DNA from 3 places in the Shewanella sp. 0m-8 genome. Region 3 is predicted to be linked to each of the others. Evidence: predicted binding sites of a transcription regulator. Region 3 holds the regulator's gene; each other region holds the start of a gene.
The links. The regulator LexA, encoded in region 3, represses DNA repair genes until DNA is damaged. The targets are predictions, from matches to a motif close to TACTGTATNNNNATACAGTA.
Positions count from the first base shown of each region.

Region 1 (3,506 bases), on a different contig from region 3:
TTAATAGAAGAAGCGAAACATCACCTTCGGCTATTGATGGACTCAAAAGACGAGTCAATTAAAAATGAAGTCACACTTATTAAAGCTCATATCTCAATTGAGTTAGGCTATTATCGCAGTGCCATCAGTATGTTAAAGGGCTTACACTCTAAGGGGGCTTTTCAGCACTTTTACGCCGCATTTCATTATGCCTGGCTACTGAATGTTATGAGTGTTGAAAATGAATTTGATCTAGCAATCCAATGGTCTAGCGAAACCTTAGGCTATGAGACAAGTCAGATTATTTTTTCGAGTAAAGTCGCGATGCTCGATAGTTTGAAAACGGGAAATGCAGTAAAACGAGTCTGGTTAAAAGAGCAATACACCTTCGTAAAAAATAACGGCGCAGACAAATTAACTCTGCTTGAAACCTACCTCGCAATAAATGAAAAGGCTCCACTGCTAAAAACCGTGTGCTTGAATATTATCAAGTCATTGTCTTATGTTTGGCCTAGGCAATATGGCGCGGGGCAAGTTCAGCAGATCATCGCTCGATGCGATAATGTTATCAGGCAGCTGTATGTTGATGAAGAACTCGTAGCAAACAATTACCAAGAGTATTACCAATCAGCCCTCGATAAGTGTACAAACCAAGCTGAGTAACTGCTTTTTGCGAGTGAAAAGCTAACCATTAAGCCACTTTAAAATGAGTGCAGCACCTCTACTTTGAACAAGGGCTTCTTGTTAGTGCGCAGAGTCATTAACCTTATTAATGACTCTGCGATATGTAGTAATAAGATTTAAAACTGATCGCCCTCTCTAAAGTCAGACACTTTAATAAATTGAACACCAGAAAACGCTCTATTAGAGATGAACTCAACGATGCTTTTATGAAAAAAAACATAACTCTTAGAGCAGTTGGCAACTTTAAAAATCAGACGATTAGCTTCATCAATACTATCTAATACAGTCTTATTCAGAGAATAGCGCTTTACCTCAAGCAGATCGTCATCGTCAAAATAAAACATTTCAATTTCGGAGTTAACAAGATCAATACAGTCCAACTCTTTATAGAAGCCAAAATACCAATAACTATCATGCCAAACGCTAGGATCATCTATAAATACAGCGGGGTAAATTTGCATCCCCTCGATCTTGTATTGGCTAAATTTGTCCTTCAGTTCATCGTTTATCAATAAACCTGAAGTATCAACAAACAGATCCGTTAAAGGCCGTTTCTGATTTGTTTCGTCTCTAAAACCATTAGAAAAAATCAATGGTTGTTCACCGCTAACTAGCTTTGTGTAATGATATTTTCTTTGCGCTGTTTCTCTATCAGGCCGAATGTATACCAGCTCATCACCACGAGGACGAAAAGCAATATAATACTCATCATTATATGTTGTCATTGCTTACTCTTAAACTATCGCTATATTCGATACGTGATGATTGATAACTCATGGTTTATAAATGATATTTGCTAACTGATAGCTCATTCTTATCAGATTACTGTTAGTTGCTCGCATATTTACTCAAATGGTAACTGCGAATAGTTGCTCACAATTGTTATCTCAAACATAGCGGCTGTGTAGCATGAACACTCCTGTTATTTCCCCTCATACAAAATGAAGCACCTAGCACCTTCTAACAAGCCGCTATTCACATAATAAATTCAACTTACTGCAATCGAAAACTGTTTATACCGTCTAAAATGCCATAGATAGCCATAACTGGGGTACAACCTAAAACAGACATACATGGCCTATCGCTATGATGCAGCTCATCTTACCACATTGAAAAATAGATACTTTATTTCTAAACTCTTAAAAGTGGCTATTTGTCAGATTCATTCCATTTGAAACAGCGTCCCATAAATGCAATCAAATCGATTGATTTACCAACCAGGTATTTACTGTACATAAAAACAGTATATACTGTTTATCAATACAGTGTTTTGAAAAGGACATCACTATGCTTTGCCAACTCAGCATCAACAACTTTGCTATTGTGCGTTTTTTGGAACTCGACTTTAAAGCCGGTATGACCAGTATTACTGGTGAGACTGGCGCGGGGAAATCGATTGCTATCGATGCCCTTGGCCTTTGTTTAGGTAATCGAGCCGACGCGAATAGCATTAGACCTGGTGCCACTAAGGCCGAAGTAAGTGCCCGCTTTTTATTAGATGATACTCCAGCCGCTAAACGCTGGCTTGAAGATAACGATCTTGAACTTGATGATGAATGCATCTTACGCCGCACGATTAGCAGTGACGGCCGCTCACGCGCCTACATAAACGGTAACCCAGTTCCCTTAGTGCAAATCAAGTCGCTAGGACAACTATTAATTGGTATTCACGGTCAACATGCCCACCACGCCATGTTAAAAAGTGAACATCAACTCACTCTATTAGATAGCTATGCTAACCATAAGATGCTGCTCGACGGTGTGACCGCCAGCTACCATAGATGTAAGACAATCGAAAAACAGCTACACCTATTAGAAATGTCCCAGCAAGAACGCTTAGCTCGAAAGCAGTTGCTGCAATATCAGGTTGAAGAGCTAAACGAGTTTGCCATTAATGAAGGTGAATTTGAGTCTATTGAAGCCGAGCACAAGAAGCTGGCGAACAGCACCGCGCTTATCGAGCTTTGCCGTAGCCAACTACACATTCTACAAGACTGTGATGAAGGCTGTGTTGAATCACTGCTAAATACCAGTATCAGCCAAGGGCAAGATCTCGAAAGCTACGATCCTGAGCTGGGTAATGTCGTGGCTATGCTTAACGATGCGCTGATCCAAGTGCAGGAGAGTAGCAGTGAACTTGAACGCTACTTAGATGGCTTAGAGCTCGATCCAGAATACTTCGCTCACTTAGAGCTGCGACTCTCAAAAGCTATGCAACTTGCGCGTAAACATCAAGTATCAGGTAACGAACTCTATAAACATCACCAAAGTCTATTAGATGAACTCATGGATTTAGGCTCTGATGACGACAAACTTGACGATATACGCGAGCAACTAAGAGCAAGCCAGGCAGCCTATTTACAGCATGCTAAAAAACTCAGTCAAAGCCGCAGCCGCTACGCTAAAGAGCTTGATAAGCAAGTGACTCAGTCTATCCATGAGCTCAACATGCCTAAGGGCAAGTTTACTATTGCGGTGAATTTTAACGAGGCTGTTGTTACGCCAACGGGTTGTGACAATATTGAATTTTTAGTTTCAACTAACCCTGGTCAGCCTCTGCAGCCAATTGCCAAAGTGGCATCGGGTGGTGAACTGTCACGTATTGGTTTAGGTATTCAGGTGATCACCGCTAAGAAGGTCTCAACTCCAACCTTGATTTTTGATGAGGTCGACGTCGGTATTTCAGGGCCGACAGCTGCCGTTGTTGGTCGTATGCTTAGAAGTCTTGGTGGATCAACACAGGTATTTTGTGTGACTCATTTGCCTCAGGTTGCAGGTAATGGCCATCAACATATGTTCGTTAATAAAAGCAGTAAGGCCGGCAAAACGGAGACCTCAATGGT
Region 1 is NZ_JBRIMB010000003.1:33,235-36,740, forward strand. Features, by position in the region: gene ACVBIO_RS02280 (response regulator) at 1-642, shown strand, start outside; gene ACVBIO_RS02285 (imm11 family protein) at 780-1,388, opposite strand; gene recN (DNA repair protein RecN) at 1,951-3,506, shown strand, end outside.
Region 1: recN (DNA repair protein RecN) is a predicted target of LexA. The motif match lies at 1,890-1,909, and genes of this name have one in related genera.

Region 2 (3,506 bases), on a different contig from region 3:
CTTAGTTACACAATTGAAAGTTACTAAACAAGATATCAAGCTGATGATTTAGGAATACAGTTCAAACAAATAGTTTAGGAATATGGCTTGGGAATAAGTAAGTTATAACTGGCTTTAACCTTATTCCAATTTGCTTAGCTTTGCGCCACTCCATACTTAAGTACAATGGTTCAACAAGTCGACGCCCTCAATAAAGCCTCTATCACTTACTAGCAGGGGCTCTCTTACTCGTACTTGTTTTTTTAGTCGGCGTTTTTCTAACGGCAGATGATTTAGATGTAGCAGGCTTTTTTGCGCTATAACGACGTTTTTTAAAGCCGCTATCCGGCGACTTAACCCCTTGTAAAGAAGTCGGTAACTGTGAACCCGCTTGCTCAATGAGCCCTTGTAAGGAGCTCACTAAGGGATCCATAAAATTCTGATACTTGGCTTCTTTACGGCTAATGGCATCGAGGTTGTTTTCCCACAGCGCGGTCATATCAGGCGTTGTCGCGCTTTGCGGTAAGCTGTTAATTAAGCCTTTGCCCACCTCGGTAGCCAAAATGGATTTACCTTGGCGGGTTAGATAATTGCGCTTAAAAAGTAGCTCTATTATGCCAGCACGCGTCGCTTCAGTGCCTAAGCCGTCGGTGTCTTTTAAGATTTTCCGGATTTCATTATCGGTGACATAGCGGCTGATCCCCGTCATTGCCCCCAGTAAAGTCGCATCGGTAAAATGCTTTGGGGCTTGGGTGTTTTTTTCTAATAACTCGCCACGCTCGCACAGCAGAACTTGGCCCTGTTTAAGCGCTGGGATATTGGCAAGATGTTCGCCATCTTCGGTCTGCGATTTATCACTCGAGCTTCCGCTATCTTGTTTCTGATTGGCAGATTGCTTAAGTAACTGCTTCCAGCCTAGCGCAGCTTCCTGTTTGGCCTTGGTTTTAAATAAGCCACCGGCAATGATGATCTCAACTTGAGTCTCTTTATACAAATAAGCCGGATAAAACTGCATCAAGTACTGACGCGCAACTTGCAAATACAACTGTTTCTCAGCCTGGTTAAGGCTAGATAGATTGGCCGTTTTTTCGGTTGGCACAATCGCATGGTGGGCATCAACTTTTTTGTCGTTCCACGCCTTTGATTTGAGCTTGGCATTTGGCTCATCACAGCCAGACAATAGCTCACTCGCACCACTTAATACTGCGCGAATAACACTCGGCGCTAATCCATGTTGCTCAACAGGCAGATAGCGGCTGTCAGAGCGTGGATAGGTGATAAGCTTATGTTTTTCATATAACGACTGGCAGGTATCGAGCACTGACTTTGCGCTCATACCAAAGCGTTTAGCCGCATCAATCTGTAGCGCCGATAAACTATAAGGCAAGGGAGCATTTTGCTTCTTGTCTTGAGCTATCACCTTTTCTACCAAGGCACTTTGGCCGTTGATACGCCCGACAACGTTTTGCGCCAAACCTTTTGCCAGTACCCGTCCCTCTTCATCCATATAGGGCTGACACGCTTCACTCGGTTGCCATTTTGCACTGAATCGATCTTGGTTATCGGTCGCTAAATGCGCTAACACTTCATAAAAGGGCTTAGACACAAACTCAGCAATTTCAACATCACGGCGTACCACAAGCCCAAGTACCGGCGTTTGTACCCGTCCCACTGACAGCACACCTTGGTAACCCACTTTTCGGCCTTGGATTGTATAGGCTCGGGTCATATTCATGCCATAGAGCCAATCGGCGCGAGAACGCGCTAGCGCTGAAGTTGATAGGGGAATAAACTCACGGTTTGAACGCAATTGCCCCAGCGCTCTTGTTACCGCTTGAGGATTTAAATCGCTGATCAACAAACGCTGAGCTTGTTGTAACTTTGCACCTTTAACACCTAAGTGCGCGATAATTTCATCAACCAGCAACTGCCCTTCTCTATCAGGGTCGCCGGCGTTAACTAACTGAGTCGCCTCTTTAACAAGCCCACGTAGCACAGCAATTTGTCCGCGCATCTTAGCTTTAGGCCTCATCTTCCAGTTATCTGGTACGATTGGAAGGTGCTCAAATTTCCATGACTTGTATTCAGGCGAATACGCATCTGGCTCTGCTTGTTCAAGCAAATGACCCACGCACCAGGAGACACAATCCCCATTGGCTGCGCGAATAAATCCGTCACCTTTCTTTAAAGGCTTAGGCAATACATCGGCAATGGCTCTACCAAGGCTGGGTTTTTCGGCAATATATAAGATCATCTACGGGACTAGGATTACTGTATAAATTAACAGTAACTGTACCTTGAAGCTGTAAGCGGTGCAAACGAAACTCTTAAAGCAGAGTGTATTAATCGTTCAAAACCATTCATTTGCTCAAAGAGTGTTACACTTTTTGAGAACGGCTCTCATTAAGCGTTTTAATTTCAATTGTCATTTTAAGGGTTAACGTTGTGCTTATCCCCATCAGGAGCAGTCACACTCTCAGACATGGACATGAGCATGAGCATAGACATCATCGTTATCAATTAAGGCTGAAAACAAAAAAGCCGAGCGGTTGCTCGGCTTTTTTATATAGCATCTAGCTTAAGGATGACAAACGTTATGCATCTCTAAATTAGTGCCAATATCTTTACTACGATTTGCCTTAGCATCATCGTTACGCAACTGCGTGATGTAATCTAAGTATTCTTGATTTACATCGTTAGTCACATACTTACCGTCAAATACTGACGTTTCAAAACGCTTAATTGAAGGGTTTTGTTGACGTACAGCTTCAATCAAATCTGGTAATGATTGGAAGATCATCCCGTCAGCACCAATCAGCGCATTGATCTCTTCAACATCACGACCGTGAGCAATCAATTCATTTGTGGTTGGCATATCGATGCCGTACACGTTAGGGAAACGAATTTCAGGTGCTGCTGAGGCGAAGTAGACCTTTTTCGCGCCGGCGTCACGTGCCATCTCGATGATCTGTTCTGAAGTGGTACCACGAACAATTGAGTCATCAACTAATAATACGTTCTTGCCTTTAAACTCGGCATTTATCGCGTTAAGTTTACGGCGCACAGACTTCTTACGCTCTTGTTGCCCAGGCATGATAAAGGTACGGCCGATATAGCGGTTCTTAACAAAACCTTGGCGGTAAGGCAGATCCATATGACGCGCGATTTCAAGTGCGATATCGCATGACGTCTCAGGAATGGGGATCACGACATCGATATCATGATCTTCCCACTCTTTGTTAATCTTCTCACCCAGCATGGTTCCCATATTGACACGGCTGCTATAAACAGAAATGTTATCAATCGTAGAGTCTGGACGAGCAAAATAAACGAATTCGAAAATACAAGGAGAGTAGCTTGGCGAGTGGGCACACTGGCGGGTATAAAGCTCACCATCAAGAGTGATGTATACCGCTTCACCCGGTGCGACATCACGCATGACCTCAAAGCCTACTGCGTCTAATGCCACGCTTTCAGAGGCAACCATGTATTCAGTACCCGTTGGTGTTTCATGCTTACCTAGTACT
Region 2 is NZ_JBRIMB010000023.1:30,645-34,150, forward strand. Features, by position in the region: gene ACVBIO_RS12350 (DNA topoisomerase III) at 203-2,233, opposite strand; gene purF (amidophosphoribosyltransferase) at 2,558-3,506, opposite strand, start outside.
Region 2: ACVBIO_RS12350 (DNA topoisomerase III) is a predicted target of LexA. The motif match lies at 2,249-2,268, and genes of this name have one in related genera.

Region 3 (3,506 bases):
CATGATAGTGAGTTTACATTATGAATATTTTTATTCTTTAAAACTTTAATCATCTTTGGTGAGGAATCAATTGCAACAACTGAAGATGCAACATGAGCTATTTTTTCAGTTAGTTGGCCAGTTCCACACCCAAAGTCTAAAACATTTAAACCATCTAAACTTATGAATTTACACAGCGAATCAAAGGCCTTATTAGAATACTCGATTACATCTGAATTTGAATCCCAGCCATCTGCGTAATCATCCCAACTATCACTCATTATATTTTCCTATACTCGAAACGGTTCACGACTGCATAACACCCTGCTAATAAGTGAACCATGTGCTGGCGGGCGATTTGTTCAGCAAATGGCATGACAGCCTTGGTGAGTCTGGATTTAGCTGCTTGTTATAAGCACACTACTCAATACTCATCTGTATGATTAACAACTCTATGTTTTCGTTTGAATCATTAACCAATCCATGCTCACCAAAAGGAGGGTTTTTAATCATGTCTCCTTTTTTAACTCTATATTCTTGATCTGCAATAGTCATTGTTCCGCTTCCTTCAAGAATGATATACATCTCTTCATTGTTACCGTGTTTGTGATAACCAACAGTAGAATTTGGCGGTATAATTTGCCTATCAATAAAATCACATCCGCTGATAAAATCTGATTTACCCCAAATTTCATACAACTCTACAGCACCTTTTCCATCATGTGCTGAATGCTGAATTTGTTTCTCTGTCTCTAGAAAGTTGCGGATCATCTGAAAACTTCCTTGTGCTTATAACGTCTTAGTATTTGTGCGTTGCGCTGTTTGCAAGGCACAAATCGCTTGTTGGACTTAGTCGATGCTGAATCCAGATTAATTGGTATGCTTTATGCTATAGGAATTTGCTTTTTTTGATGCTGGCTCTGGGCTGTAGAGCAGGTTTTATCAATTGATATCTAGTAGAAGGTAAGTTTTTCATTGAAATTCCGTTGTCATTGTTGTGCTCCTTCGCATTTCTTTAAGTCTAACTGATCCAATGTAGGTTATACACTCGATTGAATATTTTTTAGGCCCCGCGCAGCGGCTTAGTTCAACATTTGTATAGTGTGCATGCGCGTATATTTGGCAAAAAGCGCATGCATATTTAATAAACCTACTATTTAATTTTTGTTGAAGAAAAGCTATTGATTTATCTGCACTCTACAAAAGTATTACTGGATAAACGCGCACAGAAATGAGCAAAGTGAGTATTGATGTTGAATCGAAAGTAATTCGTGATTATTGCTTATCGATTCGTAAAAGTAGGCCAACAGACTCTTCACTGTTCTTTCCTGCTTATTGCCTGTAGCTAATAAAGGGGCATGAACAGTTTAGGCAACGAGGAAGGATTCCTTCCTAGCTGGTTGCACGTAATGGGCATAAATGAGCTAAGACTAATTTATATATTCACTCAAAAATCCCCTTCCCATCGAATTCTCATCCGGAGGCCTTATCTAAATTTATAAGTGCTGATGTCCAGCAAAATATTAGTTAATTTCAGACGCTGTCCAATAACGAATTTCACATCGCTGGATTTATTTCATTTGAAACTGGATCCCACAAAAAACAATATAACTGGTTATTACTTGCACTCAAAAAAATACTGTATATACTAACAGTTACTGTATAGAAAGACAGGGTTAACCATGAGACCACTTACACCGCGCCAAGCTGAAATTTTAGAGCTAATTAAACGTAATATTGCTGATACTGGCATGCCACCTACCCGTGCCGAGATCGCTAGACGTTTAGGTTTTAAGTCAGCCAATGCTGCTGAAGAACATTTAAAAGCCTTAGCTAAAAAAGGCTGCATTGAAATTATGCCGGGCACGTCTCGCGGTATTAAGTTAACCCAAGAAGACACTGAAGATGCAGATTTAGGTTTACCCCTTATCGGCCAAGTTGCTGCAGGTGAACCGATTCTTGCGCAAGAGCATGTCGAGCAACACTATAAAGTCGATCCCGCCATGTTCAAGCCATCAGCAGACTTCTTACTCAGAGTCCGTGGTGACAGTATGAAGAATATTGGCATACTAGAAGGTGATCTACTGGCTGTACACAAAATTCAGCAAGCACGTAACGGCCAAGTGGTTATAGCACGCGTTGAAGATGATGTTACCGTTAAGCGTTTTGAGAAAAAGGGTAACAAAGTTTTCTTACATGCTGAGAACGAAGAGTATTCACCAATTGAAGTGGATCTAGCAAACCAAAGCTTAAGTATTGAAGGTTTAGCCGTTGGTGTGATCCGTAATGGAGACTGGCAATGAACAAACTAATGGGAACGAGTCCTCGTCACCCTGGACTGTGGCAGGATATGCCATCGACCAATATGGTGAGCAGCACGAGTAATGACATCACGACTATGGTGACCCAAACTCAAGGGCGTGATGAGCTGAACCAGATCAGTGCTCAGCTTTCACAATTGAGCCAACAGGGTCGCTGGATTGTACTGATTAGCCCGCCGAATATCGGCTACAAGCAGATGCTAGCAGCTGCAGGTGTAAGAATGGACCGCATTTTACTGGTTCATGCTAAAGATGAAGTGGAAACACTTTGGGCAATGGAAAAAGCCTTAACAAGCGGTACCTCAAGTGCGGTGATTACTTGGACCAACTCTTTAGATGCTCGTGACAATCGACGCCTACAAATCGTTGCCAAAAGCGCTCGCGCTGTCGGCATTGTCATTGAACATTCGATTGATAACACAAATAAGCAACAATCTTGTCGCTCAATCAATATGCAGGATAGTGCTTTTGGTCAAGCCTCCCTGTTTGGTGCTGTTCATTAAGCAGAACATCTCCTCGCTTTCTAATACATGATGACTAGGAGGTGCGTTTTAGTAAGCGCCTTCTAGTACAAACGATTTTCTAAAGCCCTCATTCGAGGGCTTTTTTATTATCAATAATTGAAAAAGTGATCTTGATCAATATTTAAACACCAAGTAGTGTAGGAAGTCATAACAACGATATTTTGTTATATCCGAGCGATTTAGTTGTCGGTCTTTGCTCTGGGATTAGTCCTGAATTTAAAGCTTAGACTGAGATTGGCCTGATATATTTCAGCCGTATGTGCCAACGTGGTTACACCAGCAGTGAATAGCACTGAATACAATAGCCTGTGTCGCGATCCCATTAATTGCGACTCGATAGGCAAGCCACTCGCGCACTTTGAAGTCATCGTTGCTTTTTTGGGAACTGAAGAGTTTACATAGAGCAGAGACTTACTGTGTGACTCTTCTTTGTCTTGTGGACAGAGGAGAAGTCTAGTGAAGCAATTGTTGTATTGTGTGCTGGCGTTGCTATTTTCGCCCGTACTTGTTGCATCAGAAATGCCGCTTAATATGACAGAGGGTGTTACGGATATCAGTGGGCGGGTTTACAACCTCCATATGATTATTCTCTACATCTGCTGTGCTATTGGCATCGTGGTTTTTAGCATCATGATTTACGCTATGATCAACCACCGCAAATCAAAAGGCGCAGTCGCCGCCA
Region 3 is NZ_JBRIMB010000005.1:121,644-125,149, reverse strand. Features, by position in the region: gene ACVBIO_RS04120 (class I SAM-dependent DNA methyltransferase) at 1-260, opposite strand, end outside; gene ACVBIO_RS04115 (cupin domain-containing protein) at 400-750, opposite strand; gene lexA (transcriptional repressor LexA) at 1,662-2,282, shown strand; gene ACVBIO_RS04105 (cell division inhibitor SulA) at 2,279-2,803, shown strand; gene coxB (cytochrome c oxidase subunit II) at 3,281-3,506, shown strand, end outside.